DNA from 2 places in the Bacillus cereus group sp. RP37 genome. Region 2 is predicted to be linked to the other one. Evidence: a T-box and tRNA genes for the amino acid it is inferred to sense, from the RefSeq annotation. Region 2 holds a T-box; the other holds one or more tRNA genes.

Region 1 (16,234 bases), 130 kb from region 2:
GGAGCTGACGAATACTAATAGATCGAGGACTTAACCATATAATATGAAGCAATGTTATCTAGTTTTGAAAGAATATAAAAAACTTGTTGACTTTAAAGGTTAAATAAGTTACAATAATTCTTGTCTTAAATGAATAAAGTCTGGTAATGATGGCAGAGAGGTCACACCCGTTCCCATACCGAACACGGAAGTTAAGCTCTCTAGCGCCGATGGTAGTTGGGACCTTGTCCCTGTGAGAGTAGGACGTTGCCAGGCAAATGGAGGATTAGCTCAGCTGGGAGAGCACCTGCCTTACAAGCAGGGGGTCGGCGGTTCGATCCCGTCATCCTCCACCATTTAGCCGACTTAGCTCAATTGGTAGAGCAACTGACTTGTAATCAGTAGGTTGGGGGTTCAAGTCCTCTAGTCGGCACCAGAAAATCATGGCGGTTGTGGCGAAGTGGTTAACGCACCGGATTGTGGCTCCGGCATTCGTGGGTTCGATTCCCATCAGTCGCCCCATTTTTTCTTGAAATAATTAATATGCGGGTGTGGCGGAATTGGCAGACGCACTAGACTTAGGATCTAGCGCCTTTGGCGTGGGGGTTCGACTCCCTTCACCCGCACTTTTAATAAAATAACTCAAACATGTCTTGCGGAAGTAGTTCAGTGGTAGAATACAACCTTGCCAAGGTTGGGGTCGCGGGTTCGAATCCCGTCTTCCGCTCCAATTTTCAATATGACATGCCGGGGTGGCGGAACAGGCAGACGCACAGGACTTAAAATCCTGCGGTGGGTGACCACCGTGCGGGTTCGACCCCCGCCCTCGGCACCATATGCGCCCGTAGCTCAATTGGATAGAGCGTTTGACTACGGATCAAGAGGTTAGGGGTTCGACTCCTCTCGGGCGCGCTTTTATTAACGGGAAGTGGCTCAGCTTGGTAGAGCACCTGGTTTGGGACCAGGGGGTCGCAGGTTCAAATCCTGTCTTCCCGATTTTCCAAAAAACACGGGGCCTTAGCTCAGCTGGGAGAGCGCCTGCCTTGCACGCAGGAGGTCAGCGGTTCGATCCCGCTAGGCTCCACTTTTTTTAATATCATTTATGGCGGTGTAGCTCAGCTGGCTAGAGCGTACGGTTCATACCCGTGAGGTCGGGGGTTCGATCCCCTCCGCCGCTACCATAAAGGACCTTTAGCTCAGCTGGTTAGAGCAGACGGCTCATAACCGTCCGGTCGTAGGTTCGAGTCCTACAAGGTCCACCACTAAAGGTTTATATCTCGGAGGTATACCCAAGTTCGGCTGAAGGGATCGGTCTTGAAAACCGACAGGCGGCGAGAGTCGCGCGGGGGTTCGAATCCCTCTACCTCCTCCATTTTTTCTAAATTAAATATTTTATCATCGCGGGGTGGAGCAGCACGGTAGCTCGTCGGGCTCATAACCCGAAGGTCGCAGGTTCAAATCCTGTCCCCGCAACCAAATGGTCCCGTGGTGTAGTGGTTAACATGCCTGCCTGTCACGCAGGAGATCGCCGGTTCGACCCCGGTCGGGACCGCCATTTTTTACATAAAGGCTCGGTAGCTCAGTCGGTAGAGCAGAGGACTGAAAATCCTCGTGTCGGCGGTTCGATTCCGTCCCGAGCCACCATTTTGAAGTCGCAAGCCGACTTAGCTCAATTGGTAGAGCAACTGACTTGTAATCAGTAGGTTGGGGGTTCAAGTCCTCTAGTCGGCACCACTTTCAAAATGAGCCATTAGCTCAGTTGGTAGAGCATCTGACTTTTAATCAGAGGGTCGAAGGTTCGAATCCTTCATGGCTCACCATTTATAATTTAATGCGGGTGTAGTTTAGTGGTAAAACAAGAGCCTTCCAAGCTCTGGTCGAGAGTTCGATTCTCTTCACCCGCTTTTCAATTATGGGCCTATAGCTCAGCTGGTTAGAGCGCACGCCTGATAAGCGTGAGGTCGATGGTTCGAGTCCATTTAGGCCCACCATAATTGTTCCGCAGTAGCTCAGTGGTAGAGCTATCGGCTGTTAACCGATCGGTCGTAGGTTCGAGTCCTACCTGCGGAGCCATATTTATAGAGAAGTACCCAAGTGGCTCAAGGGGCTCCCCTGCTAAGGGAGTAGATCGCGAACGCGGTGCGAGGGTTCGAATCCCTTCTTCTCTGCCAGAACTGGCCCGTTGGTCAAGTGGTTAAGACACCGCCCTTTCACGGCGGTAACACGGGTTCGAATCCCGTACGGGTCATACTAAAAGAGATAGCATAATCTGCTATCTCTTTTTTGTTGTGTAAAAGCGGACTTTGAATCGTCTGCTTTTTTTTTATAGATTTCTTGTATACTTTTTTCTATTCTAATCGTCTAACTAATAGAAAGGAGAGAGCGATGGAGTATGAAAAGATTATTATAAAAACCTCTAAAAGCATTTATAGGTATTTTCTTAAAATAGGGCTAACACCATATGCCCATTAACCTAAGAATTTTATAATGCCCTCAAAATTAGCTTGATGGTGATGGGGTATCGCCATCATTTTGGAAATAAACCACGTTAAGATTATATAAGTTTAATTTCACATGAGCTTTTTTCTTTTTTTGATTACGTTACAGCTCCATCATAAAATATACGAGGTAATTTATTAAAATCATACTGAATTACTTTATCAAAGCTATCCAAATATGCATGTAAAGATTGTGTAATCATAAGATTAACAACTTTTTCTTTGGTATTAAAAATAATAATAGGTTTTTTAAGTGACCAAGTATACCCAACTTCCCACATTGTTCCGGAATCTTGATCATTATATATTGCAAAGGTAATATCACTATGTTGAATTGCATTTACATCAGTAACAAAGTTTTGAAATTGCCATTCATAAGATCCAAAGGGAAATTTACTCATATATTTTCGTGGAGAAAATACATTTAATCCTTTCTTAGATAAAATTATCTCTAATTTTTCTAATAGTGCAATTTGTTCAGGGTTGAAAAATGGCCCGGCTAAATATATATTCATTTATTTGCCCCCCTAATGGTTATAAAAATAATTATTTTTTATTCACTTATATGATTTGTATGTATGTAAACAAGTTTTAATAAGAGTTTTTGGTTTTGAGATAATAAAAGGTATAATTACAAAGTAATTATGCTGTGAAAGTTAAAAATTTTATAATGCTTCCAAAACAAAAATATTGTGTCTTTTATAACAACGAGGTCCATTTTTATGGTTCTGGGGATCGTATTAAATTTTAACTTGATGGCGAGGGGCTAACACCAGCAGATGTAGAAGACATTGTTCAAGACACGATACATAAAGCATTATTGTCTGTACCAAATATGAAAATTACTTATATAAAAACATGGTTATTTCAAGTTGCGATTAATAGACACCGTGATTTATCAAGAAGGCAAAAGCGTAGTGAAGAAATCCCGATTGAATCTGTTCAATTAATTGGATCAAAAGGATTAGATGAACCACTTTTGAGAAAAGAGCTTCAAGTAGAAATACAAAGCATGCTTGGAAAGATGAATCCAATATATAAATATATCCTTTTATTAAAGTATAATTATGAATTTTTATATAAGGAAATAGCAACCATATTAGAGATGAAAGAAGAAAATGTGAGTTGCGCTTGATATATTCAGAAAATCGCCGATATAATTTCAATCACCAAAGAAAACATAAGAAAAATCCTTTCACAATCTAAAGAAAACGCCTCCATTAAAATGGATTCCACACCTATTCCATCAACTTTACACTCTATGTGAAAAAGTTCACAAATAGGTCATAATTTGTGAAGTAATTCACAATAATACGTGCTACAATATGAGTGTAAAGAAGTTAAACAACATTAAATTAGTATTTTAATTAATTACTTAAACAATCATAAAAAATAGATGTGAACAATAGAGAGGGGAAATTAACATGAAAAAAGGTATCAATCGTGTAGTATTAGTAGGAACAGGAGCTGTAGGTTGTAGTTACGCTTACTCAATGATCAACCAAGGTGTAGCTGAAGAATTCGTATTAGTAGATGTTAATGAAGCAAAAGCAGAAGGGGAAGCGATGGACTTAAGCCATGCAGTACCATTCTCTCCATCACCAACAAAAGTTTGGAGCGGTAGCTATGCAGATTGTAAAGATGCAGATTTAGTAGTTATCACTGCTGGATTACCACAAAAGCCAGGTGAAACTCGTTTAGACTTAGTTGAGAAGAACACAAAAATCTTTAAACAAATCGTTCGCGGTATTATGGATAGCGGATTCGATGGAATCTTCTTAATTGCAACTAACCCAGTTGACATTTTAACTTACGTAACTTGGAAAGAATCTGGTCTACCAAAAGAGCGTGTAATCGGTTCTGGTACAACTTTAGACTCTGCTCGTTTCCGTTACATGTTAGGTGACTACTTAGATGTAGATCCACGTAACGTACATGCTTACATCGTTGGTGAACACGGTGACACTGAACTTCCAGTATGGAGCCACGCTACTATCGGTGTACAAAAACTAGAAACAATCTTAGCTAACAACGAACAGTACAAACAAGAAGACTTAGACAAAATCTTCGAAAACGTACGTGATGCAGCTTACCATATCATCGAGCGTAAAGGTGCAACTTACTACGGAATCGGTATGTCACTACTTCGTGTAACTAAAGCAATCTTAAGCAACGAGAACAGCGTATTAACTGTATCTGCATACCTTGAAGGACAATACGGTGAGAAAGATGCTTTCGTAGGTGTTCCAGCTGTTATTAACCGCGAAGGTGTACGTGAAATCGTAGAACTTGAGCTAAATGAAGATGAAAAAGCGAAATTCGCTCATTCTGTAAAAGTATTAAAAGAAACAATGGCACCAGTACTATAATAATTGATAAATCATTCAGAGGCGGGACACTGCTTCCTACCTCTGAATTCATATAATTTAATATAAATTCCTTTTCCGGTTTCCTTGTATATCCCCAATATACCCCTTTTGCTGGATAAGGATCGTTTATAGAAAAGAGCACTCTACTTTACGTAGAGTGCTCTTTATTATTATTTTTTAGGCGTTAATCCCAATTTCTTTAAGATATCTGCCAGTGTACCGCTTTTTGATTTTTCCGCAGGTGTTTGTGATTTAGATGCATCCGGACCCTTTTTCAAGAAGTTCTTTTCAACAAAGCGAATATCTTTTTCGTCGACAATACCATCTTTGTTAAGGTCTCCGTCTTTTACAGATACTCCTTTTTTACCATAGTTGCTAGCGATAATTTCAGCATCTTTTATATCAATTACTTTATCACCGTTTACATCACCGGCAAGGTTTTCATCAAGGCGTGCATAATAATATTGACCAAGCAGCTTACCATCTTTTTCAGTACCTAATTTCGTTGTTAGACGGCTTGTTAAATGTCCTGGAACTTCTACATATAAGTTATAGTCGCGTTTATTAACTGGAAATCCATTCAGCTTGAAGTATCCATATTTATCTAGTGATCCTTCAAACTTATGACGGTAGGAATCTGTTGCATATACTTTTACGCCAAGCTTTGTATAATCGAATTTTTCATCTAAATATCCACGTTCATTTAAGAATGCACCAGGTTTAATATTTCCTTCTACTAGTGAGTTTAAGGACATAACTGAGAATGTTTGATCTTGAAGTACACGCATTCTGTTTGGTTCTGGTTCACCTTGTTTCCAGTAAGCGAACACTGATAAATCTAATTGAGCATTTGCTTCATAAAACTCATCGTTTTCGACTTTGAACGTTACATCAATGAATGGGAAATCACCATCTAATCCAGCGAAGTTTTTGTCATCGATAGCTCCGCCTACTGTAACAGAACCTGCTTCTAGTTTCGGTTCATTTACTTTTGCTGTTACCCCTTTTTCAGAAAGGAGTTTTTCAAAAGCAGGATTCAATTTCGCATTTGCAAATTTGAAGTTCTTCTCTAGGAATTTTACGTTAAATTCCCCAGCAACGAATTGTTTTACGTGTTTCGCATTTAGGGTTACAGTAAGTTCATCATTTTTGTATACTTCTCTTTTATCATAGCTAGTTTTCGCATATTGAGCTCCTTGCGGGATAAACCAATAGTTATTTACACCGTTTGGATAGTCAGGTCCTGCAGTTGCATAATCGAAAATATATACGCCTGTGTTCATTGGGCCTTCCACCTTAAAGGATTCAGGAGTAATGCCAACTTTAAAGTCACCATTTGCATTAATAGGTAAAAACTTATGCAAGTATGGGGAATAATCATAGTACATAACGCCATTCGCTTCTTGCGTAATGTTTAAGCCTTTTCCTTTTAAGTAGTCAACGTTTGAATCATATACATTACCTTTAATCCATAGTGCCTTTTTGCCATCTTCCACTGTATAATTCTCTTCATTTAATTCATAAATACCAGGTTTTAATCCCGTTAATTTCACTTCCGGTGGTGTATTATCAATTACGACATAATCACCTTTCACACGTGCTTTCCCGGCTTTATCGTAGCCGACAAACTCAATTGTGTAGTCTCCTTCTGGTAAGTTGATTTTCTCATCACCGATTGGTTTTGCAGGATCATTTGTAAAAGGATATACTTTTCCGTTAAAGAATGAATCTAAGTAATAATACACATCCGTTTTTAGTCCACTCGTGTTTAATGTTCCGATGAAGCCGAGCGCTTTATTTGTTTTGGAATCTTTCACGATAAGATCTAACGTTTCAAGTTCGCTATTTAATTGGAATGCCCCGTGAACATAGGATTCACCGTATGGATTAAATTTCGATGTATCAGTTGAAATGGCTTTTCTTGATAGTATCGCGTTTTCAATACCAGGTTCTGATACACGAATAGAGAACGGAATTTGATACGTTTCTTCTTTATTTTTCGTATTTGTAATATGAATATATCCTTCATATCGGCCTTGCTTTGCACCGGCTGGGACATTAATTTTTGCTTCGATTTCATCTGATTTGCCAGCATCAAGAGTAATTGTTTCTGGAACAGAGACTTTTACACTGTTTGCGACAGCATCGTTAATAGTAGAAGAAGCCGGTATATAAGAAATTTCTGTTTTAAATTCTTTCTTCTCTTGTTTATTATGGTTTTCCACTTTTATATTTCGTTTTTGTTCAAGAGCTTCACCGTCTTTTTGATAAAACTTACCGAATGCAATAGATCCAGTTTCTTCGGGTACTTCAATTACTTCATCATTTACAACAGTTTTTGTCGTATCTAATACTTTAAAGCTTGTTTCTGTATGAACAGCGTTGTATGCATCTACTCGCCCAGCTCCAACTTCATATACAGAATATTTTTCTTTTAAATCATCAGCCGTGTTCATAAGAGACGCCTTTACATCGAATGGAGAGTATTCTGGGTGTTCTTGTAAAATAAGAGCAGCAACGCCAGCGATATGAGGGGATGCCATAGATGTTCCTTGCATACGCTCATAGGAAACGTCATAGTTTTCGCCTTCTTGTGGATCGTTAATATATTCAGGCACTGTTGAAAGTACAGCAACACCAGGTGCTGTAATATCAGGTTTAATATCATCATTTGATGTAACAGGGCCTCGTGAGCTAAAGTCTGCAAGATGATCGCCTTCTGTTTGAATATAACTAATTTCGCCAAAAGTAAAGGAGGTGTTACCTTGTTCGATTTGAGCTTTTAGTTTTTCACCGTCTTCTTTCGTTAGGCGGAATGCTGGAATGTATTTTGTGCTTTCGCCAACGTAGAAAGGAATTTCTCCGTCCACATTGTTATAAATAATAACGGCTTTTGCACCAGCTTGTTTCGCATTCGCGATTTTTTCATCAAATGAGAGTGTACCACGTGCAACGAGAGCGATTTTCCCTTTTACATCTTTTTTACTAAATTCGTCAGGCGTACCGATTCCTACAGATTCAATAGGGAGAGATTGTCCTTTGAAATCTTCTATTTTATCAGTGAAGTTTTTGCCAAATAAAATTAAGTTAGGGAATTGTACTTGTCCAGCATGACCTGATAGTTTTGGTAAGGAAATAGAACTATCACTTGCCCCGACCGTAATCGCAAAGGGAGAAGCACCTGGTGATCCGAGTGTCGCTGGATTTGGACCAGAGTTCCCAGCAGCAACGACTGTAACAACACCGGAAAGCATCGCGTTATTGACAGCGATAGACGTTGGATCAAGCGGATTGTTACTATCGTCACCTAACGATAAATTAATAACGTTCATACCGTCAGAAATAGATTTATCGATTGCAGCAATAATACCAGAACTATCTCCGCTTCCGTATGGACCAAGTACACGATAGTTATACAGTTCAATGTCAGGTGCAACACCTTTTACTGCGGAATCTGATGTGTTTTTCTTTTGAGCAGAAACGATACCTGCTACGTGAGTACCATGTGCGGTGTAGAAGGAAGAGCCACGATCATCGAATTCAGGAGCGCCAGATTGTTGCCATTCTGCATACGTAGTCTCCATCGGATCTGCATCGTTATTAATAAAGTCCCAACCTTTTACGGAGTTTGGGTCTATTTTGCTAGAGTCCTCGCCATTTTTTGCACGGTATCCTTTATACACATCTTTTAAGTCAGGGTGATTGTAATCAATACCTGTATCTAATACACCAACTTTAATTCCTTTTCCGGTAATGCCCTCGCTATGTAACTTATCTACCCCAATTTGCGGAATGCTATCTGTTAGTTTTTGAGGTGCTTTCTGCTCTGCTTGTTTTGGTAAATTTAATTTTACTTCGTAATCTTTCCAAATACGTTTTACAACACCGATTCGTAACAATTCTTCAACTGTATTTGCAGGTAATGTCAGGGCAACCCCATTTATAGCATGTTTATAAGAGCGTTTAATTTGTACAGACTGGAAATTTCCAGACTTTACTGATGGACTGAATTGACGGAGGTTTTTAAGACCTTTTTGGAATTCTTCATGCTCTTGATCAATGCGTGCTTTTATATTTCCAGGTGCAGCTTGCAATCCTTTTTCTTTTTGTTTTAATTCATTAATCTTTACTGGCGCAGTTTGAAATTCTACAATGATATTTACTGGTTCGGAACTGCTCGTATTAATATCTGGTGAAATCGTAAAACCAGGATTGGCATCTAACGTTTGTAATGCCTGACGCTGTTCTTTAGAAAGTTTTGATAGTAAAGACTGGGCGTTTGAAGAGTCAATTTGATTAATAGGGTTTTCAGCAAGTACATTGAACGGAAGGGCAGTTGAAAATAGAACGCCAGCCGTTACAATTCCGGTAACAAAACGATTTTTCTTTTTCATGTATAGGCCTCCGATAATTTATATTTTTAAAATTATTTCTCCACGCCTGGTGTTTGCTCTGCATGGAATGTCCAATTTAGCTGTAAGGAATCCCCCTGGAATTTATTTTGATCTTGGTCGTTGTCTTCAAAGGAGAAGAGGACGTGTAAGGAATCTGTTTCACCAGATTTAATACCATCTATTAAGTTATGACGTTCTAGAGATGTAGCTACATCCTCAGGTTTCATATTTTTCAATTCTGATAGTTTTGTTTCCCACAAAATTTCATGATCATCGTTTGGATTAGATGGCTTTCCATCATTCACTAAAAATTTGACGATGATGTGATCGCCTAAATCTTCACCATCATTATTTTGCTTTGCATCTGTAACTTCATAGGATGTTTCAAGTGCTACCTTTGCAATATCCAATGTTCCTTTGTTTTCAAGCTTGAAATTTCTTTCAATAAAATCACCTGGTTTTAAATCTTTCACATCAACGATTACACTTGGATTAATAGAAAGGTCTAGTGTTCCCGCTTGAAATGAATTATTCGATGTTTCAGAATCACTGAAATAGGCGAATACACCGCCGAATGTAAGGGATAAGCCAAGTGAAGCTGTGACAACTCCCATTCCAACTTTTTGTTTTACTGACATAAGAAAGCCCCCTAATTTTAATTTTTTCAAACGTTCGCCGGGAGTATGGATAGAGTAAACAGAGTGTTTCAGTATGAATTATATTTGCGAAGGTTTGGTGTTCTTTATTGAGAACAAGTATATGCTTATGAATTTTCCATTTCAATAAAATTGTGACAAAAAATGTTGAGAAACATTTTTTTATGACAGATTATTTTGTTGTGATTTTACGTGATAAATAGAGTGGAAAATAGGAGGAATCTAATAGAATAGATATTGAGAAATAAATAAAAGGCAGAAAGATAGAAAGAAAGTGAAGCGTTTTCAATGAATATTCGTCAAAATTCGATATTTTATATGGAAATGTGAAAAAAAATCAATATTTTTAAGAAAAAAACGTATATTTTTTATAAATCAACAAGGATATTTCAGTTTTTTGCAGAATTGTTAAAGTATAAAAAATTCTGTCATCTTAGTGAGGTGAACATATTGAGTGTAATAAATTGTGAAGAAGTGAAACGAGATGAGTTTCATACAGAAAAGTACTATGACAGTTATAACATCTTTGGCGCACATGTTGTGACGGAAGATGAGATGCGAGGAGTACGATTTACAGTATGGGCTCCTCATGCGAAAGCAATGAGTGTTGTTGGAGATTTTAATGAATGGGATTATGAACAACATAAGATGCTACAAGTGACAGAAGAGGGAATTTGGTCCTTGTTTATACCGCATATTGAAGAAAGAGAAATATATAAATATGCGATTGAAACAATGACTGGTGACGTCATTTTAAAGGCAGATCCGTATGCTGTGTATGCAGAAGTAAGACCGAATACGGCATCTGTAGTTTTTGATATAAAGGGATACGAATGGAATGATAAAAACTGGAGCCGTAAGAAAAAGAAAAAATCGGTTTATAAAGAAGCGATGACGGTTTATGAATTACATTTCGGTTCTTGGAAAAAGAAAGAAGACGGAACACTGTATTCTTACAGGGAAATGGCAGAAGAACTCATTCCTTATGTGGTGGAACATCAATTTACACATATTGAAATTATGCCGCTTGTTGAGCATCCATATGATCGTTCTTGGGGATATCAAGGGACGGGATATTATGCAGCAACGAGTAGATTCGGCACGCCACATGATTTGATGCATTTTGTCGATGAATGTCATAAATATGGAATCGGTGTCATTTTAGATTGGGTGCCGGGGCATTTTTGTAAAGATGCTCACGGTTTATATTTGTTTGATGGGACACCGACTTATGAATATAAAGATAAAGATGTCCAAGAAAATCTAGTATGGGGAACTGTCAATTTTGATTTAGGAAAGAGGGAAGTACGTAATTTCTTAATTTCAAATGCGTTATTTTGGATGAGACATTTCCATATTGACGGTTTCAGGGTGGATGCAGTTGCGAATATGTTGTATTGGAATAAAGAAGGGCAGGAGCAAAGTAATGAGCACGCTGTTTCATTTTTACGAGAGTTAAATGAAGCGGTGTTTGCAGAAGATGAAGATTTCCTTATGACAGCAGAAGATTCAACAGCTTGGCCACTTGTAACAGCCCCAACGTATGAAGGTGGGCTTGGGTTCAATTACAAATGGAATATGGGCTGGATGAATGATGTGCTGAAATATATGGAGTGTGCGCCTGAGTATAGGAAGCATATTCATGAGAAAATGACGTTTTCTTTAATGTATGCTTACTCTGAAAACTTTATATTACCGCTTTCTCATGATGAAGTCGTTCATGGGAAAAAGTCGTTATTAAATAAAATGCCAGGAGATTACTGGGATAAGTTTGCTCAACTTCGTTTATTATATGGATATTTTTTTACTCACCCAGGAAAGAAATTACTTTTCATGGGAGGAGAATTTGGGCAGTTTGATGAGTGGAAAGACCTTGAAGATTTAGATTGGAATTTACATGATTTTGAAATGCATCGTTATATGCATGATTACTTTAAAGAGCTCATAGCATTGTATAAGCGCTCCAAACCACTTTGGCAGCTTGATCATTCACCTGAAGGATTTCAGTGGATAGATGCTAATAATCATGAGCAAAGTATTTTCTCGTTTATCCGCCAAGGGGATAAACAAGAAGATGCGTTAGTTGTCGTATGTAATTTTACGAAAGCTACATATGAAAACTATAAAGTAGGTGTACCAGATTTCGAGAATTATAACGAGATTTTAAATAGTGATGCTGAGCAATATGGCGGTTCGGGGCAAGTAAATAAGAAACGTCTTAAGGCGATTCTAGAACCGTATCATAATCAAGCAGCACATGTAGAAATTACAATTCCACCATTTGGCGTATCCATATTACGACCAGTGAAGACGAGAAAGGGGAGCAAAAAACAAGATGGCTCAAAAACAAAAGTGCGTAGCAATGTTACTAGCAGGGGGAAAAGGTAGTCGATTAAGTGCATTAACAAAAAATTTAGCCAAGCCAGCTGTTCCATTTGGTGGTAAATATCGCATTATTGATTTTACGCTAAGCAACTGTGCGAATTCTGGTATTGAAACGGTGGGGATTTTGACGCAGTATCAACCACTTGAACTTCATAATTATATCGGAATCGGCAATGCTTGGGATTTAGACCGAGTAAGCGGTGGAGTCACAGTGTTACCTCCTTATGCGGAATCTTCAGGGGTGAAGTGGTACACAGGTACGGCAAGTGCCATTTATCAAAACTTAAACTATTTAAGTCAGTACGAACCAGAGTATGTTCTTATTTTATCTGGCGACCATATTTATAAAATGGATTACAGTAAAATGCTAGATTACCATATTGAGAAAGAAGCGGATGTTTCGATTTCTGTTATTGAAGTGCCTTGGGATGAAGCGAGTCGCTTTGGCATTATGAATACAAATGAAGAGATGGAGATTGTTGAATTTGAAGAGAAACCGCAATTTCCAAGAAGTAATCTTGCCTCAATGGGAATCTATATTTTTAACTGGGCAATTTTGAAAGAGTATTTAGAGATGGATGCAAGAAATCCTGAATCTAGTAATGATTTCGGAAAAGATGTACTTCCGCTTTTATTAGATGAAGGGAAAAAGCTTATGGCGTATCCGTTTGAAGGATATTGGAAGGATGTTGGAACGGTGAAAAGCTTATGGGAAGCGAATATGGATTTACTTCGCGATGAAACGTCGCTGAATTTAAACGATCGTAATTGGCGTATTTATTCTGTGAATCCAAACGAACCGCCTCAATATATTGCCGAACAGGCAAAAGTAGAAGAATCACTTATTAACGAAGGATGCGTCATTGAAGGGGACGTGAAGCATTCTGTATTATTCCAAGGGGTGACGGTGGAAGAGGGTAGTATGGTTATTGATTCTGTCGTTATGCCAGGAGCGAAGATTGGTAAAAATGTTGTGATTGAAAGAGCGATCGTTGGATCGGAAATGGTTATTGAAGATGGAACAATTATTCGTCCAGAAAAGAATGTTGACGATGTAGTACTAATTGCTGAAGGGAAATAGAAAAGGGGGATGAAATGAATGGGAGAAAAAATGTTAGGAATTATTAATGCAACGGGAAGTTTTCCTTCCTTAAAGAAAGTAACAGGGCATCGTTCACTAGCGGCGTTACCGTTTGGGGGCCGTTATCGACTCATTGATTTCATGCTTTCAAATATGGTGAATTCTAATATTCATAGTGTGGCAGTTTTTACAAGCCATAAAAACCGTTCACTAATGGACCACGTTGGTTCAGGCAAACAGTGGGATTTAGATAGAAAAAGAGACGGACTGTTTTTATTCCCGCCAAACTGCCAATGTGACCAAGATGAATTTGGATCCTTTGCACATTTTAGAAGACATATTGATTATTTTCTAAGAGCCAGAGAAGAATACGTTGTTATTACGAATAGCCATCTCGTAACAGCATTAAATTTTCAAGGGGTGTTAGAGCGACATATACATACGGCAGCTGACATTACGGAAGTTTGTCATGAAGGGGTTTCGCTTCAAACATACGTGTTAAAGAAGCAATTATTATTAGATTTATTTGAAGCATATAAAGATGTGGAGCAATACAGTTTATTTGATGTAGTGAGAGAAAAGCGCGGAAAATCACTGCATATTGCTACGTATGAGCATACAGGATATGTAGCTATTATTGATTCGATTGAAAGTTACTATAAGCATAGTTTAGAAATTTTGCAGCCTGCTATTTGGAAGCAAGTATTTAAGAAAGAAGCACCGATCTTTACGAAAGTAAAAGATGAACCACCAACGCGTTACTTAAAGGGTGCAGCCGTGAAAAATACAATGATTGCAAACGGTAGTATTATCGAAGGCGAAGTAGAAAATAGTGTTGTCTCCCGTTCTGTTAAAATTGGAAAAGGTTCAATTGTTCGTAATAGCATTATTATGCAAAAGAGCCAAATTGGAGATAACTGTATAATAGACGGTGTTATTATTGATAAAGACGTGAAAATTGGTGATGGTGTCGTACTAAAAGGAAACGCCGATGAACCATACGTTGTCGAAAAAGGAAGCGTTCAAAACAGTACAATTAATAGTTATTCTTAAGAAATCAGTGGGGGTTTTTCCTCCACTGATTAAAGTTATAATTTAAATGAAAACTCGAAGGGAGGAAGCTGCAAGGGAAGTAGTATAAGCTTTTCGTGCAGTGGGACAACAAGTGAATATTTTATTTGCAGTATCAGAATGTGTACCATTTGTTAAATCGGGAGGATTAGCTGATGTAGCAGGTGCGCTCCCAAAAGAGCTGAAAAAATTAGGTGTGGAAGTTCGCATTATACTCCCAAATTATAGTCTTATTCCAAAAAAATTAAGGGATGGATGTACGCTACATAAAGTAATTAACGTCCCGCTTGGGTGGAGAAATCAATATTGTGGAATTTTAAAAGGTGAGCAGGATGGGATTACGTATTACTTAATAGATAATGAATATTATTTTAAGAGGGATTCTCTATATGGTCATTATGATGATGGAGAGCGTTTTTCTTATTTTTCGAAAGCAGTTTTAGAGTGTATTCCGCATCTTGATTTCGAAGTGGATGTTCTTCATAGCCACGATTGGCATACCGCTATGGTTAACTTCTTACTGCGTGAAAAGTATCAAGATAACCCATTATATGAGCATATTAAAACGGTGTATACGATTCATAACTTGCAGTTCCAAGGTGTATTTCCTCCTGAAGTGATGTACGACTTGTTAGAACTTGGTGATGAATATTTTCATAGTGAGCAGTTAGAGTTTTATGGAAATGTGAACTTTATGAAGGGTGGCATTATCGCTTCTGATCAAATTACAGCGGTTAGCCCGACATACAAAGAAGAAATTCAATATGAGTTTTTCGGTGAGAAGTTAGATGGGTTGTTACGAAAATATAACGGTAAGCTTAGCGGCATTGTAAATGGAATTGATACGAGCGTATATAATCCAGAAACGGATTCATATATTACTGCTCAGTACGATGCAGATTCATTATATGAAAAAAATGAAAATAAACGCGCATTGCAGCGTTATTTTGGTTTGCCAGAAAAAGAAGATACACCGATTATTTCAATGGTAACGAGATTAACGAAGCAAAAAGGTCTTGATTTAGTACGTACTGTATTCCGCGAAATAATGGAGGAAGATGTACAATGTATTATTTTAGGATCAGGTGACTCTGAATATGAACAATTCTTTGAGTGGATGGCATATGAGTATCCTGAGAAGGTAAAAGTGTATATCGGATTTAATGAAGAATTAGCTCATCAAGTGTATGCGGGAAGTGATTTATTCTTAATGCCATCACTATTTGAACCATGTGGACTTGGACAACTTATCGCATTAGCGTACGGTACAATTCCGATTGTAAGAGAGACAGGTGGATTAAATGATACTGTACAATCTTATGACGAAGAAACTGGAGAAGGAAATGGTTTCAGTTTCACGAACTTTAATGCACATGACATGTTGCACACGGTTCGTCGTGCAATTGAATTTTATCATGATAAACCGGTATGGGAGCAGCTTGTAAAACAAGCGATGACTGAAGATTACAGCTGGGAGAAATCAGCTCTTGCCTATAAGAAATTGTATAAAAGTCTCATGGAATAACATGTAGGTGGTGAAGAAATGTTTACTCATGTTGAAAGTTTTAAATCAGCTTTTCTAGAAAAGTTAGAGACGATGTATGGTAAAAGTTTTAAAGACTCTACAACTCGTGATCAATACAATACGCTTGGGTACATGGTACGTGAGTATATGAATAGTCAATGGATTGCAACGAACGAAAGTTATCGGTCTGGAGAGCAAAAGCAAATGTATTACTTATCCATTGAGTTTTTACTTGGGCGTTTGCTTGGAAGTAATATATTAAATTTAGGCATCAGG
Region 2 (16,234 bases):
GTACACCAAGTTTCAGACGATATTTTACTGTCCTCTGTATTCGGCGGTGTAATCTGCGGAGCAGCCTCAGGAATCATATTCCGATTCGCTTCTTCAACAGGTGGCTTTGATGTTGTTGGATTGATTGTAGCGAAACATCGAGATATTTCGATTGGAGCAATCATCTTTGGATTCAACTTAATCTTACTTGTTGCAGCAGGATTTATTTTCGGATGGGATATTACACTTTATACGTTAATTAGCCGGTTTGTAGTCAGTAAAGTAATTGATGCCGTGCATACGAAACATATTAAATTAACGATAATGACAGTTACAGAAAAAGGCGAGGAAATAAAAAGCGCCCTACTACATCACGGCATACGCGGAGTGACAATGGTAGATGCTGTCGGCGGCTATACAAACCATAAGAAAAAAATGATTTACACCGTCGTGACTCGCTATGAGTTAGGCGAAATGAAACGTATTATCCGTCAAGTGGATAACAGAGCATTTATGAACATTACTGAAACAGTTGAAATTGTCGGCCGTTTCAAACGCATATAAAAAGGCGCAAGGAATGGTATTTCCTTGCGCTTTTTATTTTTTACACTTATTACAAAATCAGATAATTCTATTATTGTGACCCTAAATGTGTTATAATGAAAGCAGACTCACAAAAAAAGAGTATATAGACTTGGAAGTTTCTCTTATTTTACAAGCAAAAAGAAACGAGCAGTCAGGTATATTTCAGACACCATACACGTAACGGTTTACACAACCGATCACTCTTCAATGATCTTTTTATAAAAAGATACGTACAACTAAAACTCACTTCAATATACTATACCTACCTTTTTGACTTCCAAATCATCTTATTACATAGGGAGATGAACATATGAATCAATATATAAGATACACAATAGCTGTCCTGTTTGCTATTATCGGCGGAACGATCTGCTTCTGGACAAACACTCAGCTTGGAGAGAATATCATTTTTAATGGAATCGAAACACTTGTAAGCGCTTCAATTTTAGGCGGGTACATTTTCTTCCTCTTCAATCCAGAAGAAAATGCGCAAAAAACAATGTTATTAACAATGATCGGAATCGTTGGCGGATGTATTTCCTATTCAATGACTAACTATACATTACCACTTCAATTAAGCTCAGCTTTCTTCCACGGTCTATGGACTTGGTTCATTGCATTCTGCCTAGCAGACGTATTCAACTTATTACAAGACAATGAAGAAGAAAACGGTCGCCAAATTGAAAGTAACTCGTAAGCTGGAAGATATTCTTCCAGCTTTTTTTATGTTGTTTTGCATACCCCGTCACCACAATAAAAAGAAGTTACCCCGCGGCAACTTCTTTTCCACATACCCCACTCAGTATTCGCCGAAATATATCAACGATTTTTCAAATATATCGATCATTTCTCCACTTATATCAACGATTTTTTCATTATATCAACGATTCGATATAGGATATCGATTTACCGACATCCTTCGACATTCAAAACGTACAACATACCCTATCCCCCAAGCAACTTACTGCCGAACTCTACGATTAAAAAGATAACTAATAAGATCGCGAGTATTTTTAATGCTACATACGCTACTTTAAAAACAGCATAAATGAGCAAGACGATTAAAATAATCGTTAAAATTTCCATCTAGAATTCCTCCAAGCTTTGCTCTTCTGCTCTTATTTTACTCGCCTCAGACTTTTTATGGAACGGCATAAGATGACATAGAAAAAAGAGGATATCTCACCCATCGTAAGATACCCTCTCTTTCAGCTGCTCAAACCATTCTCTTTCTAATTGTAAATATCCCATTTCACTATTCTCAGCGCTCTTCAATTCTTTATCCGCTTTCCTTATATAAACGTTGGAAGCTTCCATATCGCCCTCTAAATATTTAATAATTCCTTGTGTACGATAATACCCATGTAAGTCTATTTTCGTAATGGCCTTCCCACGTTGCTTCGCTTCTTGCAGAGAAAGATTATCCATCTGATAAAGAATTTTATATAAAAGATACCAACTATGAAAACTACTAACGAAAAACTTATTTTCTTTCGTTACAGGTAGTTGAACAATTGGTTCTATATATGGTATCGCTCTTCCCATTCCTTCTTGATCGGCTCTGGCATAAAAAACGAGCATAAGTCCGCTCATTATATCTCTTATACTTTTATCCTCTTTTAATTTTTCCTCACTAAGTTCTATTAATCTCTTATCCCAATCTTTCGGCCTCTTATAACTAAATAACTCACTCGATACTTGAATGTTATCTAAGTGCTGCTTCGCTTTCTCATCATCTTTAATTAAAATGAGAAATTGCATACCATCACTCAATAACGTTCCTTTTATCGGTACGATTGTAGCTGCAAAAATCACAAAGTGTAAAACAGAAAAATATAAAAGATATTGATAATAACTCACCATGTATATGTAACCGAAAGTAATACCAAATAATAAACTCGTAATCGGTCCACCTAAAGTGAGCCACGCCCATTTTTTCGAAAGGTTCGGTGTCTCTATAGAAGAAGGCACTAACATCGCCACGCCTCCGAAGTACGCCCATAATTTATTTTCTCGAATGCGTACTTTCCCCTTCTCTTTTTGAAAAGTAATCGGCCCTACTGTCATAAATTTAAAATTTAAACCACCTATTAAACCAAATACTACATGTCCTAGCTCATGAATAGCTATGACTAATAAAAAAATTCCAAATAATGCCCATATATCCAACATTACTTCTAATTTCCCAGTTCGGATTACTCCGTATAAAATGGACAAAACTAACGCCGCCGTCATAGAACCAGCTGGCCTTCTTAAAATATCCACCTTTTTCTCCCCTTAATAAATCATTTTTCTTTGCATTTCGTACATGAATTTCCCAAGATGCAATATCCAAATAAATGAGATTAAGCCAATTAATACAAAATCGATATCGCTAGCTGCTGTATATATAACGGCTGCCCACCATACATATGCCAATATTGTATTCGTAAATTCATATGCTTTATATCCAGCCTCATACACAATATGTTTTAATCCTTCATCTGCGTTTTTCGTCCACATTTTCATAGATTCCATATACGTTACACCTTGTTCAGGATATAGCTTATTATAACGATTTTTTGTTATGAGCCCGATAATCACTACGATAGTTAAACAGACGATAGAAGCTACTAAATTCCACACTGCAAATGAAACATTTGTATCTTGTAACAGTGCACGTCTACATGTAATAACTGCATATACAAACCATGCCTGTGTAACTATATCACCTACACGTAAATATATACTTATAATGCCTAATTTTCTGCCTTGTACGCTCTCTTCCTCATCGCGTGCCTCCGCTAACATACGTGTATTCTTCCAAGTGTAATACATCATTAAGATTCCAAAAATAGTACATACACCTATAAATGTATTAGATGATAATTTTCTCGGTTCATCCGAGAGTAAATTTAAAGCTACATACGTTGTTAAAAAGCCACCCATCATGCTTAATGATATTTTCCCCACAAAATCAAATTGTTTTTTTCGTTTACTCTTCATCGTCCTCTTCCCCCTCCACTAACATAAATATTTCCTCCACCGGTACATTGAAAATGTGTGCGATTTTTAACGACAATACAATAGATGGTGCATAATCGCCGCGCTCAATTAAACTAATCGTTTGCCGTGATGATCCAATCGCTTTTCCTAAATCCCCTTGTGATAAACGATGCTTTGCTCGCAATTCTCTCACTCGATTTTGAAGCTTCATGTCTTCCCTCTTTTTCATTTATTTAATTAAAATTGTAAATAATATCCTTACCATTGTCAATTATAATTGTCATTTTGACGTTAATAATTGACAGAACAACCTATGAAGTTTTAAATAGGATGAACAAAAACGTATTAAAATAGATTAGAACATAAAATAAAAAGGCAGTGCTTTTGCACTGCCTTCTAAATTCTGACATAGAATGGATTCCATATTAACTTGCGTTTTGTAAAAATGCTTGTTTTAACTGTTTGCGGAAACGAACGCCTAACGTAACTGCCACAATCACAATCACTCCAAAAATAATTTTACCGATATGACCTTCTAGCACTCCAAAGATGTCATGTAAATTTCCACCTAACCAATAACCACCGATTAAGAAGAATGATACCCAAAATAGAGCACCTGAGTAAATTGTAATCGCAAAACGACGGAATGGTAAGTTAATAATTCCTGCAAAGTATCCTGTAAAATGACGTACACCAGGAATAAAGAAACCGATAAAAATCAGGAAGTACCCATACTTATCAAACCACATTCTTGTTAAATCGATTTTTCTTTGTGTTAAAAATACGTATTTCCCATACTTTTGAATAAAGGGCATACCTAATTTATTTCCTAAAAAGTATTGAATTGTCATTCCTACACTTGTCCCAATAAAAGATAGGATAATTAAAATCGGTAAGCTTAAATCGCCCTTCTGTGCTAAAAATCCCGCATATGCTAATGTTGGCTCTCCCGGAAACGGAAGTGCAATATATTCTAACAGCAAACCAACAAGTACAACATAGTACCCGTACTGCTGAAATAATTCATGAACCCATTCCATGTCATCGCTCCTTTCAATCACGTACAACTTCTTACTATTATTGTATAAAAAAATTGTCGAAATAACTATCACAATAGCTTACATTTTTATTACATTTTTGTAAGGCTCACACTAAGGTTTTCTGTTCTTTATTTACTTCTATGTACGTTAATTTAAAAACAACTTAACAAATATATACCGTGAGAAACCTGGCCTTAATATACATTTTCCATCCAGTTTTTAACACTTAAAAATCACCTTATTTCGTTCTCAATAAAAAACCACTACAAACTCATACTAACTTCATATTAGCTTCATATACGTATTGTAAGATTATAGCGGAATTTGTTGAAAAATTTAACTAATATATTACTAAGCATTAAATTGAATAAATATAAGTCGCTTTTCGAAATTGAAAAAAGGGTGAATAAGAAATGGAAGCTTATAAAATGCACGATTTTATTAATACAAATGTTGAATCTCATCAAAATGAAACCGTTTTTAATTTACACATATGTGAAACAAGTGAATTTGACGTAAGTTTAACAAAATCTACTACACTATCTTTTATCGTTTCAAAAAAGAACATTAAGATTGTCACGAAAAAATGGATTAATTCAAATCAAGAAAGCATGATTGGCAAAAGTTACATCATTCCAACGAAAGCTTTTCACTATTTCTTACCAATCATTTCTGAAAATGAAGATGAACTAAAGATTCAAGTTCAAAGCTTTGGACTACATGGTGAGCTTTTACTAAATGAAAGATTACTTATTGATAAAAACAACAAACACAATCCAAAGATTACTACCTTCTTTGAAACATTAGATGAAAATGTAAATAAAGCATTAAGAGGATTACAAATTCATTGTATGTAAGACTATTACAATAGTAAAAGGAGAATATAATGAAAAAACTATTATTAAGTGCCCTATTATCATTAGGATTTTTAACTATTCCATTCGCAAATGCGGAGGCAGCTACAACGAAAGACCAGCTTATCGTAGACACGCAGTTAAATAAAATGGATTATTATCAAAATGGAACATTCATCAAGAGTTTTACTGTCGCTACTGGCAAAGCAACTACACCTACGCCTAAAGGTACTTTTCAAATCGTTAATAAAATTAAAAACCGCCCTTATTATACAGGCAAAATTAAAGGCGGCGACCCACGTAATCCACTTGGTGATCGTTGGCTCGGATTAAACATGGCAGGAACTTACGGAACAACTTATGCGATTCACGGGACTAACAATAATCAGGCAATTGGCAAATGGACAACACTAGGTTGTATTCGTATGTATAACAATGATATACACTGGTTATTTGAGCGTATTCCCCAGCAAGCTACTGTCACTGTAAAATAACCTAAGAACACGATTTACGTGTAGCCAAGAATTTTATGTCTTGGCTTATTTTATTTATTCATTTACAGTAGCAAAACAACTGTATTTACATATATAATGGGAATAGATTGTGTTAAATGAAATTAAAACATTGATAAACATGGATATTAAAATTATACAGTTATAATATTTTATAAATTTTACAATACATACTATAATAGAATTACTGTAATTCTTAAATATTCAGTTTCGCTAAACAACTCCCCTTGCTACTTTCATGATTATTTTATGGCGGGGGCTTATTATATGTATAAACAATCTGAGTCATCCGAAAAATGATGAATTCGAATATTGCAGTAAAAAGCGTTATTTAGGAGGTGTTACTATGACGCATATACTGGTGATTGAAGACAACCCAGATATACAAGAACTTATTCGTGAATTTCTAATGGCACAAAATTTTACCGTTGATGTTGTTGGCGCTGGAACAGAAGGTATACTTCTTTTCCAAAAAAATTCATACGATCTTGTCCTCCTTGATGTGATGTTACCAGATATAGATGGCTATAGTATTTGTAAAATTATGCGAGGACAATCTGACGTACCAATCATTATGTTAACAGGCTTACATAATGAAGAAAGTGAAATTAAAGGATTTGAATTAGGTATTGATGACTATATTACGAAACCGTTCCATTACACCGTATTTATTAAACGTGTAGAAGCTGTATTAAGAAGGGCAGCAACGAAGGAAGCAGAGACTGCAACTATACTACAATTCCATGAATTGATGTTAAATTCTACAGCATATGCCGCTTATGTTCATGGTAATCAAATTGAATTGACAACAAAGGAATTTGAAATTATTTATACTTTACTGCAAAATCGAGGAAAAGTATTATCAAGAAGTGATTTGCTGAATAAGGTATGGGGCTATGAACATTATGGTGATGTAAGAGTTATAGATACACATATTAAAAACTTACGAAAAAAATTAGGAATTACTTATATTAAAACGGTGAAAGGCATTGGCTACAAAATCGAATCGTAGCAAAGACAACATCACCAAAAATATTTTCATCAAAACCTTATTATTTTGTATTCTTTTATCACTTTGTCTTTATCAAATCATTTACTTCTTAGCTTCAAACTACGATAAAGAACGTTTTGCGAAAGAAAATGGAACGCATACTACAGAACAAGCGGATTCAGATAAACGAAACGACCAAAGTAAAACGAATCAAAATAAAGCTGTATCACAGGGAGACATTTTTAATTTCCAATCTTCTATTATAGATTATAAATCTCTCTCTACAGCTATCACTCACCTTTTGCAGCCTAGCCAAACTGCAAAAGCAAAAGAACATGCTCAAAATATTTCGGGGAAAAATAGCGCTTCTGCTCCACTTACAGAAACGGAAAAGCAAGTCGCTACTAATGATGCCTTACATAAACAAAATGCAGCCAGTAAAACAAATAATGCACAGGATGATCCAAAATTAACAGATGCACTACAGCAGTTAGCTCCACATATTGGCGCAACAATGCTTGCACTATCTCTGCTCGGATCTTTAATTTATGCAAAACTAATTGCCAAACCTTTTCAATATATGAGTGATGCTTTAAAAGATATTATAAATCTTGATTTCTCAGATAAAAAGCTACTTAACAAAAATACGGATCAAACAGATTTTAATTTGCAAGTAGCTGCTTCACAGGTCCCAAGTATAGTGAAGAATCTACATGCAAGCAATCAAGATTTAAGAAATGAACTCAAAAAGGAGCAACAATTAGAACAATCTCGTAAAGAATTTATGTCTATGGTTTCCCATGAATTAAAAACACCAATCGCAGCTGTTATGGGACAACTAGATGGCATGATTCACGGAATTGGAGCTTATAAAGATAGAGATAAATATTTAAAACGTTCTTATGAAATGATGCAAGACATTAACATATTAACGGAAAAAATGTCGGAATTATCCAAAATACAAAACCCTCAATTTAAACCTGATTTAAAAGTTATCTCATTAACCAATATTATTGAGGATGTTATGAAGAAAGTAGATTATTTCGTATCTGTAAAGCAATTAAATGTTCAATCTAACATTAAACAAGATGTAAAGGTTTTAGCAGATCCTAAATTTATTCAAACTGCTATTTTTAACATTATTTCAAATGCAATTCATTATACAATTGACCATCAGCATGTATATATAAAGCTTTATGAAAAGCCTAACGGTTACGCATTAGAAGTATTAAATACAGGTTCACAAATAGATGAAGATAAACTTGCCCATTTATTTGAGCCATTCTATCGCGCGAACCCTGACAAACATGGCTTAGTACAAGGTAGTGGTCTTGGGTTATACATTGTAAAACAAATACTAGATAAACATCAGTTTCCTTATGGGATACAAAACACACCTCAAGGTGTAAAATGTTCTATTGTATTCCCAAAAGCAATGTAAAAACCTACTACAATTTCATACCCCAAATTCATACTTCGTATGAGTGGCGGAATTTTGTAGAGTATCTTACTCTGTTTCGTTCGCCCGTTATCCTTATTTGGATAGCGGGCGTTTTTTATTATTTAAAAGGAGAATTTTCATGGAAAAATTTAAGTATTCATTACTCGTTTTATTCGGAGCTTGTAGCTACGGCGTACTTTCAACTATTTTCAAACTCGGATTCATTGATGGATTTTCAGCACATGAACTATTAGGAGGACAATATGTCTTCGGATGGATTGGGCTTCTTCTGCTCGTTCTTTTCGTTTCACGTCATAAAGTAACAAAAAAGCAATTCTTTTCATTATTAACAGTCGGCACAACGATGAGTATGACTGGTATTTTCTACGCTATTTCTGTAGAAGAACTACCGGCATCTATCGCTGTTGTCCTACTTTTCCAGTTCACATGGATTGGTGTAGTCATTGAAGCAATTGCAAATCGAACATTCCCAAGCCGTGAGAAGGTTATATCTATCATTATTTTATTTACTGGTACATTGTTTGCAGGCGGTGTCTTTGAAGGTCTCGGACAAAGCTTTTCTACGAAGGGTATTATCTTTGGTCTATTAGCCGCTGTCTCTTTTTCATTCTATGTTTTTGCAAGTGGGCGCGTTGCTACAGAAGTTCCACCTTATACGAAAAGCTTTCTTATGACGACAAGCGCTACTCTTATCGTATGCCTATTCTTCCCGCCAACCTTTTTAACGGATGGTGCCCTGCAAGCCGGTCTTTGGAAATACGCTTTCTTCCTCGGATTGTTCGGTGTTGTCGTACCTGTCATTTGTTTTTCAATTGGCGTACCGAAAGTAGGAACAGGACTTAGTACAATACTAGGAGCAGCTGAATTACCAACGGCCATTATCGCTTCTATTACACTTGTACATGAAGTCGTAACATTCATGCAGTGGATTGGGATACTCTTTATATTGCTTGGGATTTTTATTCCTCAGATGCTTACGGCTAGGAGAGGAAAAAAACCTAATCATGTGCATAGTGCATAACAAAAGACCTTTCATTTATTTGAAAGGTCTTTTTCCCTATCTCACTTTACCGCTCCATACAGCTTCTCTACCTCTTGCTCGATTTGCTTTACATCAATTCGTTCAAATAGTGGCTGTACACTATCAATTCTATTCGGCAACGTATTTTGAGGTTCCCAATTTCGGTTCACAATCGATAATGTATTTCTAACGCTTTCACTTGAAAATGGTAAAAACGGTTCAAGGAGATTTGCAAAATTAGCGATAAGATACACACAGTTATAAATCGTTTCTTCACATGAAACTGGATCATCTTCTCGTTGTTTCCAAGGTTGTCTCTCATCAAAATATTTATTTGCAAAACGTACTGCATCAAATATTGTTTCTAGCGCCACCTTAAATGTAGTTTGCTCAATTGATTCTCCTACATTTTTATATAATCCTTCTACTTTATCTTTCAGCTCTACATCAATACTTCCCTTCGGCAGGATACCACCATAATACTTTTCAATAAACTTTAATGTCCGGTTCACAAAGTTCCCGTATGCACCTAGCAATTCACTATTATGACTGTAAATGAATTCACGCCACGAAAAATCAGTATCACGATTTTCTGGTGCATTGACTGTTAAAAAGTAACGAATGGAATCTGGATTGTATCGTTCTAATATGTCAGGTACCCATACTGCCCAGTTTTTACTTGTAGATAATTTTCTTTTTTCAACTGTTAAATATTCATTCGAAACGATATGACGAGGAATTGCCCCTTCTCCTATTCCAAGCAATACCGCTGGCCAAATGATGGAATGAAACGGAATATTATCCTTTCCGTGCACATAATATGTTTTCGCTTCTCTATCCCAGAACTCTTGATCATCTTTCCCTGTTTCTTCAGCCCAATGTTTACTCGCTGAATAATAGCCTGTCACTGCTTCAATCCATACGTAAATTTTCTTATCTTCATACCCTTCTACTGGAATTGGTACCCCAATTGGTAAATCACGTGATACGGCCCTATCTAGTAACCCTTCCTTTACATATCTCTCTGTTAGTTGAATCGCATTGTCGCGCCATGTCCCTGTTTGTTTGGCGATTTCTACCGCCCTTTTAATTTGCTGCTGAAATGTATGCAATGCGAAATAAAAATGCTCTGTTTCCTGTACAGATGGCGTACTACCACATAACTTACATTTCTTTTCTAACAAATCGAGTGGATCTAAGATTGCTGAACAAGCATCACATTGATCTCCTCTTGCTGCTTCATGACAGTGCGGGCAAATTCCTTCTACATAACGATCTGGTAAAAACTGCGTACATGTTTCACAATATGCTTGTTCCACTGTTTTTTTATAAATATGACCTTCTTCTAATAAACGTAAAAAAACTTTTTGAACCGTTTCATGATGGTGCTCACTATCTGTACGTGTATAGCAATCATAAGTAAAACCAAGGCTACAAAAACATCGCTCAAACTCTTCATGATACTTATCAGCAATTTTCTTCGCCGTCACACCTTCTTGTTTTGCCCTAATTGTAATCGGTGTTCCATTACAATCACTTCCCGAAACATACAACACATTCTCACCTTTTGCCCGGTAATAACGTGCTAAAATATCTCCAGGTAACAAACTCGCAATATGTCCAAGATGTAACGAACCATTTGCATACGGCCAAGCGCCTCCAATAAAAATACTCATCTTACATTCCTCCTTTTAAATATAAAAAAGCCCCGCCCTTATCTTAAAAAAGATAAGGGCGGGGCTGTATAAACAGTCGCGGTACCACCTTATTTCGCCAATTACTCACACAATTAGCCTTAACAAGTACGGAGCTATATGCTCTTATACTGTGGTTTTGATAACGAGTACCAACTCTCGTCGCCGCCTACTATTATCATTTGATAAGTTCAGGACGAAGCTCAAAGGCCATTGTTCAAATGAATATTCTTGCTTCTTCTCAGCTACCGAAGCTCTCTGGAAAGAATGCGTTCATCCTACTTTTCCTTTTCAACGCTTTTACGTATAACAAGTATTGTACGACTTAATAACAGAAAAATCAAACTTTTATTCAGAAAGAAAAGGAAATCCCATCCTCTTGCCGAATAACTATACGTTCACAAAAGGAGTGATACGATTGAATCAAAAACAACTAAGCACACGTAATAAAAAAAGCTGGAATGCAGCTGCTTATGAAGCTTGGACGAATCGCCACGGGGCACCAGCCGATTACGCGAAAAAACTCATAAAAGATCCTATGCGCGAGGTAAATCACTATTTACCTTACATACAATCTCCAACAGGAAAACGCATTATTAATTTACTCGGGTCAAAAGGAAATAAAGCCGTTGCTCTCGCTCTTTTAGGAGCTGATGTAACAGTTGTTGATATTTCAGCAAGTAATGCAAAATATGCAAATGAACTTGCGGAAGCAGCAGGTGTCTCTATCCAGTATGTCGTTTCTGATGTATTACATGTCCAGCTATCCGAATCATTCGATATCGTATTGCTAGAACTTGGTGTACTCCATTACTTTCTAGATTTAAAACCGCTCTTTCAAAAAATTGCTACCTTACTTAAGCGAGATGGAATGCTTATTCTTCGTGACTATCATCCTGTTTACACGAAATTATTAGGAGTAGACCACCCATCATTTCGGGCCAATGGAAATTATTTCGATGAAGAATTGATTGAAGATGACGTTGCTTATAGCATCCTTCTTACAGAAGCACAGAAAGAATCGTTACCGAAAACAACCATCCGTCGCTGGACATTAGGAGAAATTATTACAGCACTCGCCGAAGAACATTTTAAAATCGAAAAACTAATTGAAGAACAGGGACCTCATCAAAAGTGGGTCTTCCCTTCTACTGCCCCAGAAGGAATTGAAGAAAGAATACCCGGTCTATATACATTAATTGCGACGAAATGCAAAAAAGGATCCCTTCACGGATAGGATCCTTTTTGCATGCTTACGCATATAAGTTGAGGTTGGAGATTACCATAATTCTGTAGAATAGGACACAAGATATTTCAACATTTCGTCTCTGACTTACGTCGTCAAAAAGGGGTATGACCAACATAACGAAGAGTAATGTTACAGTTGATACTGATAATCGTTATCAACTAATTAGAAGTATACATGATGTTATTTCAAATTACAATAGCCTTTCTCATTTTTTTTTATGAATTTTTTGATATACAAATGTATACATTTTAAGAACATTTACTCATATCAATCTGCCATCTTCCATTATCTGCTATACTTTTCATTGAACAGATTAATAACTTCATAATAATGTTTTTTATTAATTTTGTTCTTAATATTAATAAATCATAATAAATAGTTTTTAAAGGTAGGGGTAACTATGAAGTATGTTAGTATTCGAAAAAAACTACTGTTCACACTCTTAAGTATTTGTTCCTTATTTAGCATTGCTCTTATTGTTATTCTTTCATTCGCCATGAACCAAGCAAATGAAGTCGAAACATTAAAAGATGATGTATCAAAAAGAGCCACCATTTTAAAAGAACGTGGCGATTGGTTCCAAGCACAAGTTGCTGGTTTACAAGAATATTTACTGTCACATGATCAAAAAGGATTGGATAAGTTCAACCGAGAAGGAAAAAAACTAGCTGATACTAGAGAGAAAGTAACAAGTGATAAAAAACTCCCAGAAGGAATGAAAGAAGCCATTTTAATGGGAGGGAAGTGGCGAAGCGTCATAGATAATGAAGTCCTCCCTCTCGCTCGTGAAGGAAAATGGGACGAAGCATCCAAAATCGCTTTAGCTCAAACCGATTATGTAAATGATCTTTTAGGTCGTTTTACTAAATATACAAATGAAGAAAATGATAAACGTGATGCATTAATTGCTGACGTAGAGTCTTCCTCATCTCTTATTCAATATATTATTTTCTTCTCACTCATTACATGTACAGTAACGTCTATTTTATTAGCATGGTGGTTCTCTGGTAAACTCGTTAAACCGATACGACAAATTGATGAGAAATTAAAAGAATTAGCTTCTCAAGATGGCGATTTAACTGCTAGATTGCACGTAACGAGTAAAGATGAGATTGGTGATATCGCCAATTCCTTTAATCAAATGCTCACTAACTTACAACGTATCATAAAACAAGTTCAACAAACATCAACAGATGTAAAAGAAGCGTCTGAAAATGTGTTTATCGAAACAACTGCTTCTATGGAAAATAGTGCAAAAACCCAAGAAACTATGAATGTTCTCGAGCATAATATTCGTTCACAAGTTTCCAGCATCGAAGAAAGTTCAACTGCAATGGATGATATGACAACGAGTGTTCAGCGTATTGCAGAATCTGCCTCTTCTGTTGCTAGCCTAGCTGTTACAACTTCAGAAAAAGCAGATGATGGAAATAAAGTCATTGAGAAATCTATTACGCAAATGCATACTATTAACGAAGCTGTTAACGCTACATCACAAGTAGTAGAGCGACTCATTACACATACAAATCATATTGATACTGCACTTCAATCCATTTCTAATATCGCGGAACAAACGAATTTACTTGCCTTAAATGCTTCCATTGAAGCTGCCCGTGCTGGGGAACATGGAAAAGGCTTCGCTGTTGTTGCCGATGAAGTACGAAAACTTGCTGAACAATCTCAGCTAGCAGCAACTGACATTAACCATTTACTTCATCAAATTCAAGCAGATACAAAAATAGCAAATGAAATGATGGCGCAAGGTCAGTCAGAGGCTTCTGAAGGAATTACAGTCATTCGTACCGCTGGATCTTCATTCTCAGAAATTGTTAACCACATTAACAAAGTCTCTACACAAATGCAAGAAATGTCTGCAACTGCTGAAGAAATGGCCGCAAGTTCTGAAGAAATGAATGCAGCTTTAAATAACATCGCTTCTATTTCAAATGAGGTTGCCGCCGAAACATCACAAACAGCAACTTCATCTGGTGACCAAGTAAACAAAATGGGTGTCGTTGCTAAAAAAGCGTCTGAAATGAAAACGACTGTACAAGAACTTGAAGTTCTCGTTTCTCATTTCAAAACACACGCTTAAAGTGAAAAAAGAGAGATTTACAGTCTCTCTTTTTTCACTTTAAAATATCTCTTTCTATCTCTCATTCCGTCTGCTATAATTCCTAAAGGAAAGAAGAAAGCTTTGTTCCAGATGGAGTAAAGCTTTCTTTCAATTTTTTAAATTTATTAATTCTAATACTAAGATTTCAAAAAAAGGAGGCTTTTTATCATATGAATTTTATTGGCATTCGAAAAAAACTAATGTTCATGATGGGAACAATTTGCGCTTTATTTGGCATCGCCTTGGCTTTTATTTTATTTTTTGCTATTGACCAATCTCGTAAAGCTGAAGCTTTACAAAAAGAAATTTCTCCCCTTGCAACAGAATTGAAAGAACGTGGAGACGCTTATCAAGTACAACTTTCTGCTTTAAGAGGTTATTTATTACAACATGATCAAGTCGAATTAGACAAGTTTAATGAGATGAGTAAACGTCTGGAGGATTCAAAAGATAAACTTCTTTCTAATCCAAATATTTCTCAATCTGTGAAAAATACAATGGAATCAGGATCAACTTGGAGAAAATTTATTGAAGAAAAAGTTTTCACTCTTGCCAAAGAACAAAAGTGGGAAGAGGCTTTACAAGTAGCTTATGCAGAAAATGGTACTGTTTATAAAGTAATTGGTGACTTCACAAATTACAGTAATGAACAAGCTAAGTTACGTGATCAATCTATCGAAAAAATTGATCAATCTTCACTACAAATTGAATATGTTATCTTCTTATCACTTGTTATTTGTATTATCGTAGCTATCATTCTTGCATGGTGGTTCTCTGGTAAGCTTGTAAAACCAATTCAACAAATTGATAGTAAACTAAAAGAATTATCATCTCAAGAAGGTGACTTAACAGCCCGCCTACAAGTAAATAGTAATGATGAAATTGGTACGATTGCAACATCATTTAATAAAATGTTAGAAAACCTACAACATATCATCAATCGTGTTCAAAAAACATCTGTGGAAGTACAAGATGCTTCTGAAAATATGCTAGAAAAGACGAATATATCACGCGAGGCAACAATAAAAGTTCAAAGCTCGATGTCCAACTTAAATGCAAGTATTCAATCGCAAGCCTCTAGTATGGAAGAAAGCTCAACTGCAATGGACGATATGACAGTAAGTGTTCAGCGTATTGCTGAATCTGCTTCATCTGTAACTGAACTTGCTGTAGCTACATCTGAACAAGCTAACGATGGAAGTACTGTTATTCAAAAATCTGTTTTACAAATGACAACGATACACGACGCTGTAAATGCTACGTCAGAAGTGGTCGAACGTCTAATCACACATACAAAATATATTGATACAGCTGTACAATCTATTTCTAATATCGCAGAACAAACCAACTTACTTGCTTTAAATGCATCTATCGAAGCAGCCCGTGCTGGCGAGCAAGGAAAAGGTTTTGCTGTCGTAGCTGACGAAGTTCGAAAACTTGCTGAACAATCTAAAACAGCGGCAACAGATATTAACCAATTACTACATCAAATTCAACAAGATACTGAAACTGCGAATTCCATGATGTCCCAAGGCCGTTCTGAAGCATTTGAAGGCATTACTGTCATTCGTGAAGCTGGCAATTCCTTCACAACGATTGTCGAACAAGTAAATAAAGTATCTACTCAAATGCAAGACATCTCAGCAACTGCTGAAGAAATGGCTGCAAGCGCTGAAGAAATGAACGCTTCGCTTAATAACATCGCTTCTATTTCAACTGAAGTATCTAGCGAAACAGCAGCTACAG

The links. The T-box of region 2 lies ahead of metG (methionine--tRNA ligase). A T-box ahead of a tRNA ligase gene usually reads a tRNA of that ligase, here a tRNA-Met.
Positions count from the first base shown of each region.
Region 1: it has a tRNA-Met gene. The T-box ahead of metG (methionine--tRNA ligase) is inferred to sense a tRNA for this amino acid. The anticodon was not compared.

Region 1 covers NZ_JARVHP010000001.1:567,598-583,831, forward strand. The annotation lists rRNA gene QCI44_RS02870 (23S ribosomal RNA) at 1-38, shown strand, start outside; rRNA gene rrf (5S ribosomal RNA) at 140-255, shown strand; tRNA gene QCI44_RS02880 (tRNA-Val) at 260-335, shown strand; tRNA gene QCI44_RS02885 (tRNA-Thr) at 340-415, shown strand; tRNA gene QCI44_RS02890 (tRNA-His) at 426-501, shown strand; tRNA gene QCI44_RS02895 (tRNA-Leu) at 525-605, shown strand; tRNA gene QCI44_RS02900 (tRNA-Gly) at 635-709, shown strand; tRNA gene QCI44_RS02905 (tRNA-Leu) at 726-814, shown strand; tRNA gene QCI44_RS02910 (tRNA-Arg) at 818-891, shown strand; tRNA gene QCI44_RS02915 (tRNA-Pro) at 902-975, shown strand; tRNA gene QCI44_RS02920 (tRNA-Ala) at 991-1,063, shown strand; tRNA gene QCI44_RS02925 (tRNA-Met) at 1,084-1,160, shown strand; tRNA gene QCI44_RS02930 (tRNA-Ile) at 1,165-1,241, shown strand; tRNA gene QCI44_RS02935 (tRNA-Ser) at 1,259-1,351, shown strand; tRNA gene QCI44_RS02940 (tRNA-Met) at 1,379-1,455, shown strand; tRNA gene QCI44_RS02945 (tRNA-Asp) at 1,459-1,534, shown strand; tRNA gene QCI44_RS02950 (tRNA-Phe) at 1,548-1,623, shown strand; tRNA gene QCI44_RS02955 (tRNA-Thr) at 1,638-1,713, shown strand; tRNA gene QCI44_RS02960 (tRNA-Lys) at 1,724-1,799, shown strand; tRNA gene QCI44_RS02965 (tRNA-Gly) at 1,813-1,883, shown strand; tRNA gene QCI44_RS02970 (tRNA-Ile) at 1,894-1,970, shown strand; tRNA gene QCI44_RS02975 (tRNA-Asn) at 1,978-2,052, shown strand; tRNA gene QCI44_RS02980 (tRNA-Ser) at 2,060-2,150, shown strand; tRNA gene QCI44_RS02985 (tRNA-Glu) at 2,156-2,227, shown strand; gene QCI44_RS02990 (nucleoside 2-deoxyribosyltransferase) at 2,576-2,992, opposite strand; partial or broken gene QCI44_RS02995 (RNA polymerase sigma factor) at 3,262-3,612, shown strand; gene QCI44_RS03000 (L-lactate dehydrogenase) at 3,902-4,846, shown strand; gene QCI44_RS03005 (S8 family serine peptidase) at 5,017-9,240, opposite strand; gene QCI44_RS03010 (CalY family protein) at 9,273-9,878, opposite strand; gene glgB (1,4-alpha-glucan branching protein GlgB) at 10,347-12,284, shown strand; gene glgC (glucose-1-phosphate adenylyltransferase) at 12,232-13,362, shown strand; gene glgD (glucose-1-phosphate adenylyltransferase subunit GlgD) at 13,381-14,415, shown strand; gene glgA (glycogen synthase GlgA) at 14,528-15,958, shown strand; gene glgP (glycogen phosphorylase) at 15,977-16,234, shown strand, end outside.
Region 2 covers NZ_JARVHP010000001.1:437,812-454,045, reverse strand. The annotation lists gene QCI44_RS02215 (YitT family protein) at 1-543, shown strand, start outside; gene QCI44_RS02210 (DUF3938 domain-containing protein) at 875-1,261, shown strand; gene QCI44_RS02205 (DUF3985 family protein) at 1,510-1,650, opposite strand; gene QCI44_RS02200 (site-2 protease family protein) at 1,747-2,799, opposite strand; gene QCI44_RS02195 (DUF3169 family protein) at 2,842-3,549, opposite strand; gene QCI44_RS02190 (helix-turn-helix transcriptional regulator) at 3,539-3,760, opposite strand; gene QCI44_RS02185 (DedA family protein) at 3,975-4,589, opposite strand; gene QCI44_RS02180 (DUF3978 domain-containing protein) at 5,003-5,446, shown strand; gene QCI44_RS02175 (L,D-transpeptidase) at 5,476-5,937, shown strand; gene QCI44_RS02170 (response regulator transcription factor) at 6,302-6,967, shown strand; gene QCI44_RS02165 (sensor histidine kinase) at 6,945-8,387, shown strand; gene QCI44_RS02160 (EamA family transporter) at 8,527-9,429, shown strand; gene metG (methionine--tRNA ligase) at 9,471-11,105, opposite strand; T-box leader at 11,157-11,427, opposite strand; gene QCI44_RS02150 (class I SAM-dependent methyltransferase) at 11,542-12,360, shown strand; gene QCI44_RS02145 (methyl-accepting chemotaxis protein) at 12,773-14,467, shown strand; gene QCI44_RS02140 (methyl-accepting chemotaxis protein) at 14,659-16,234, shown strand, end outside.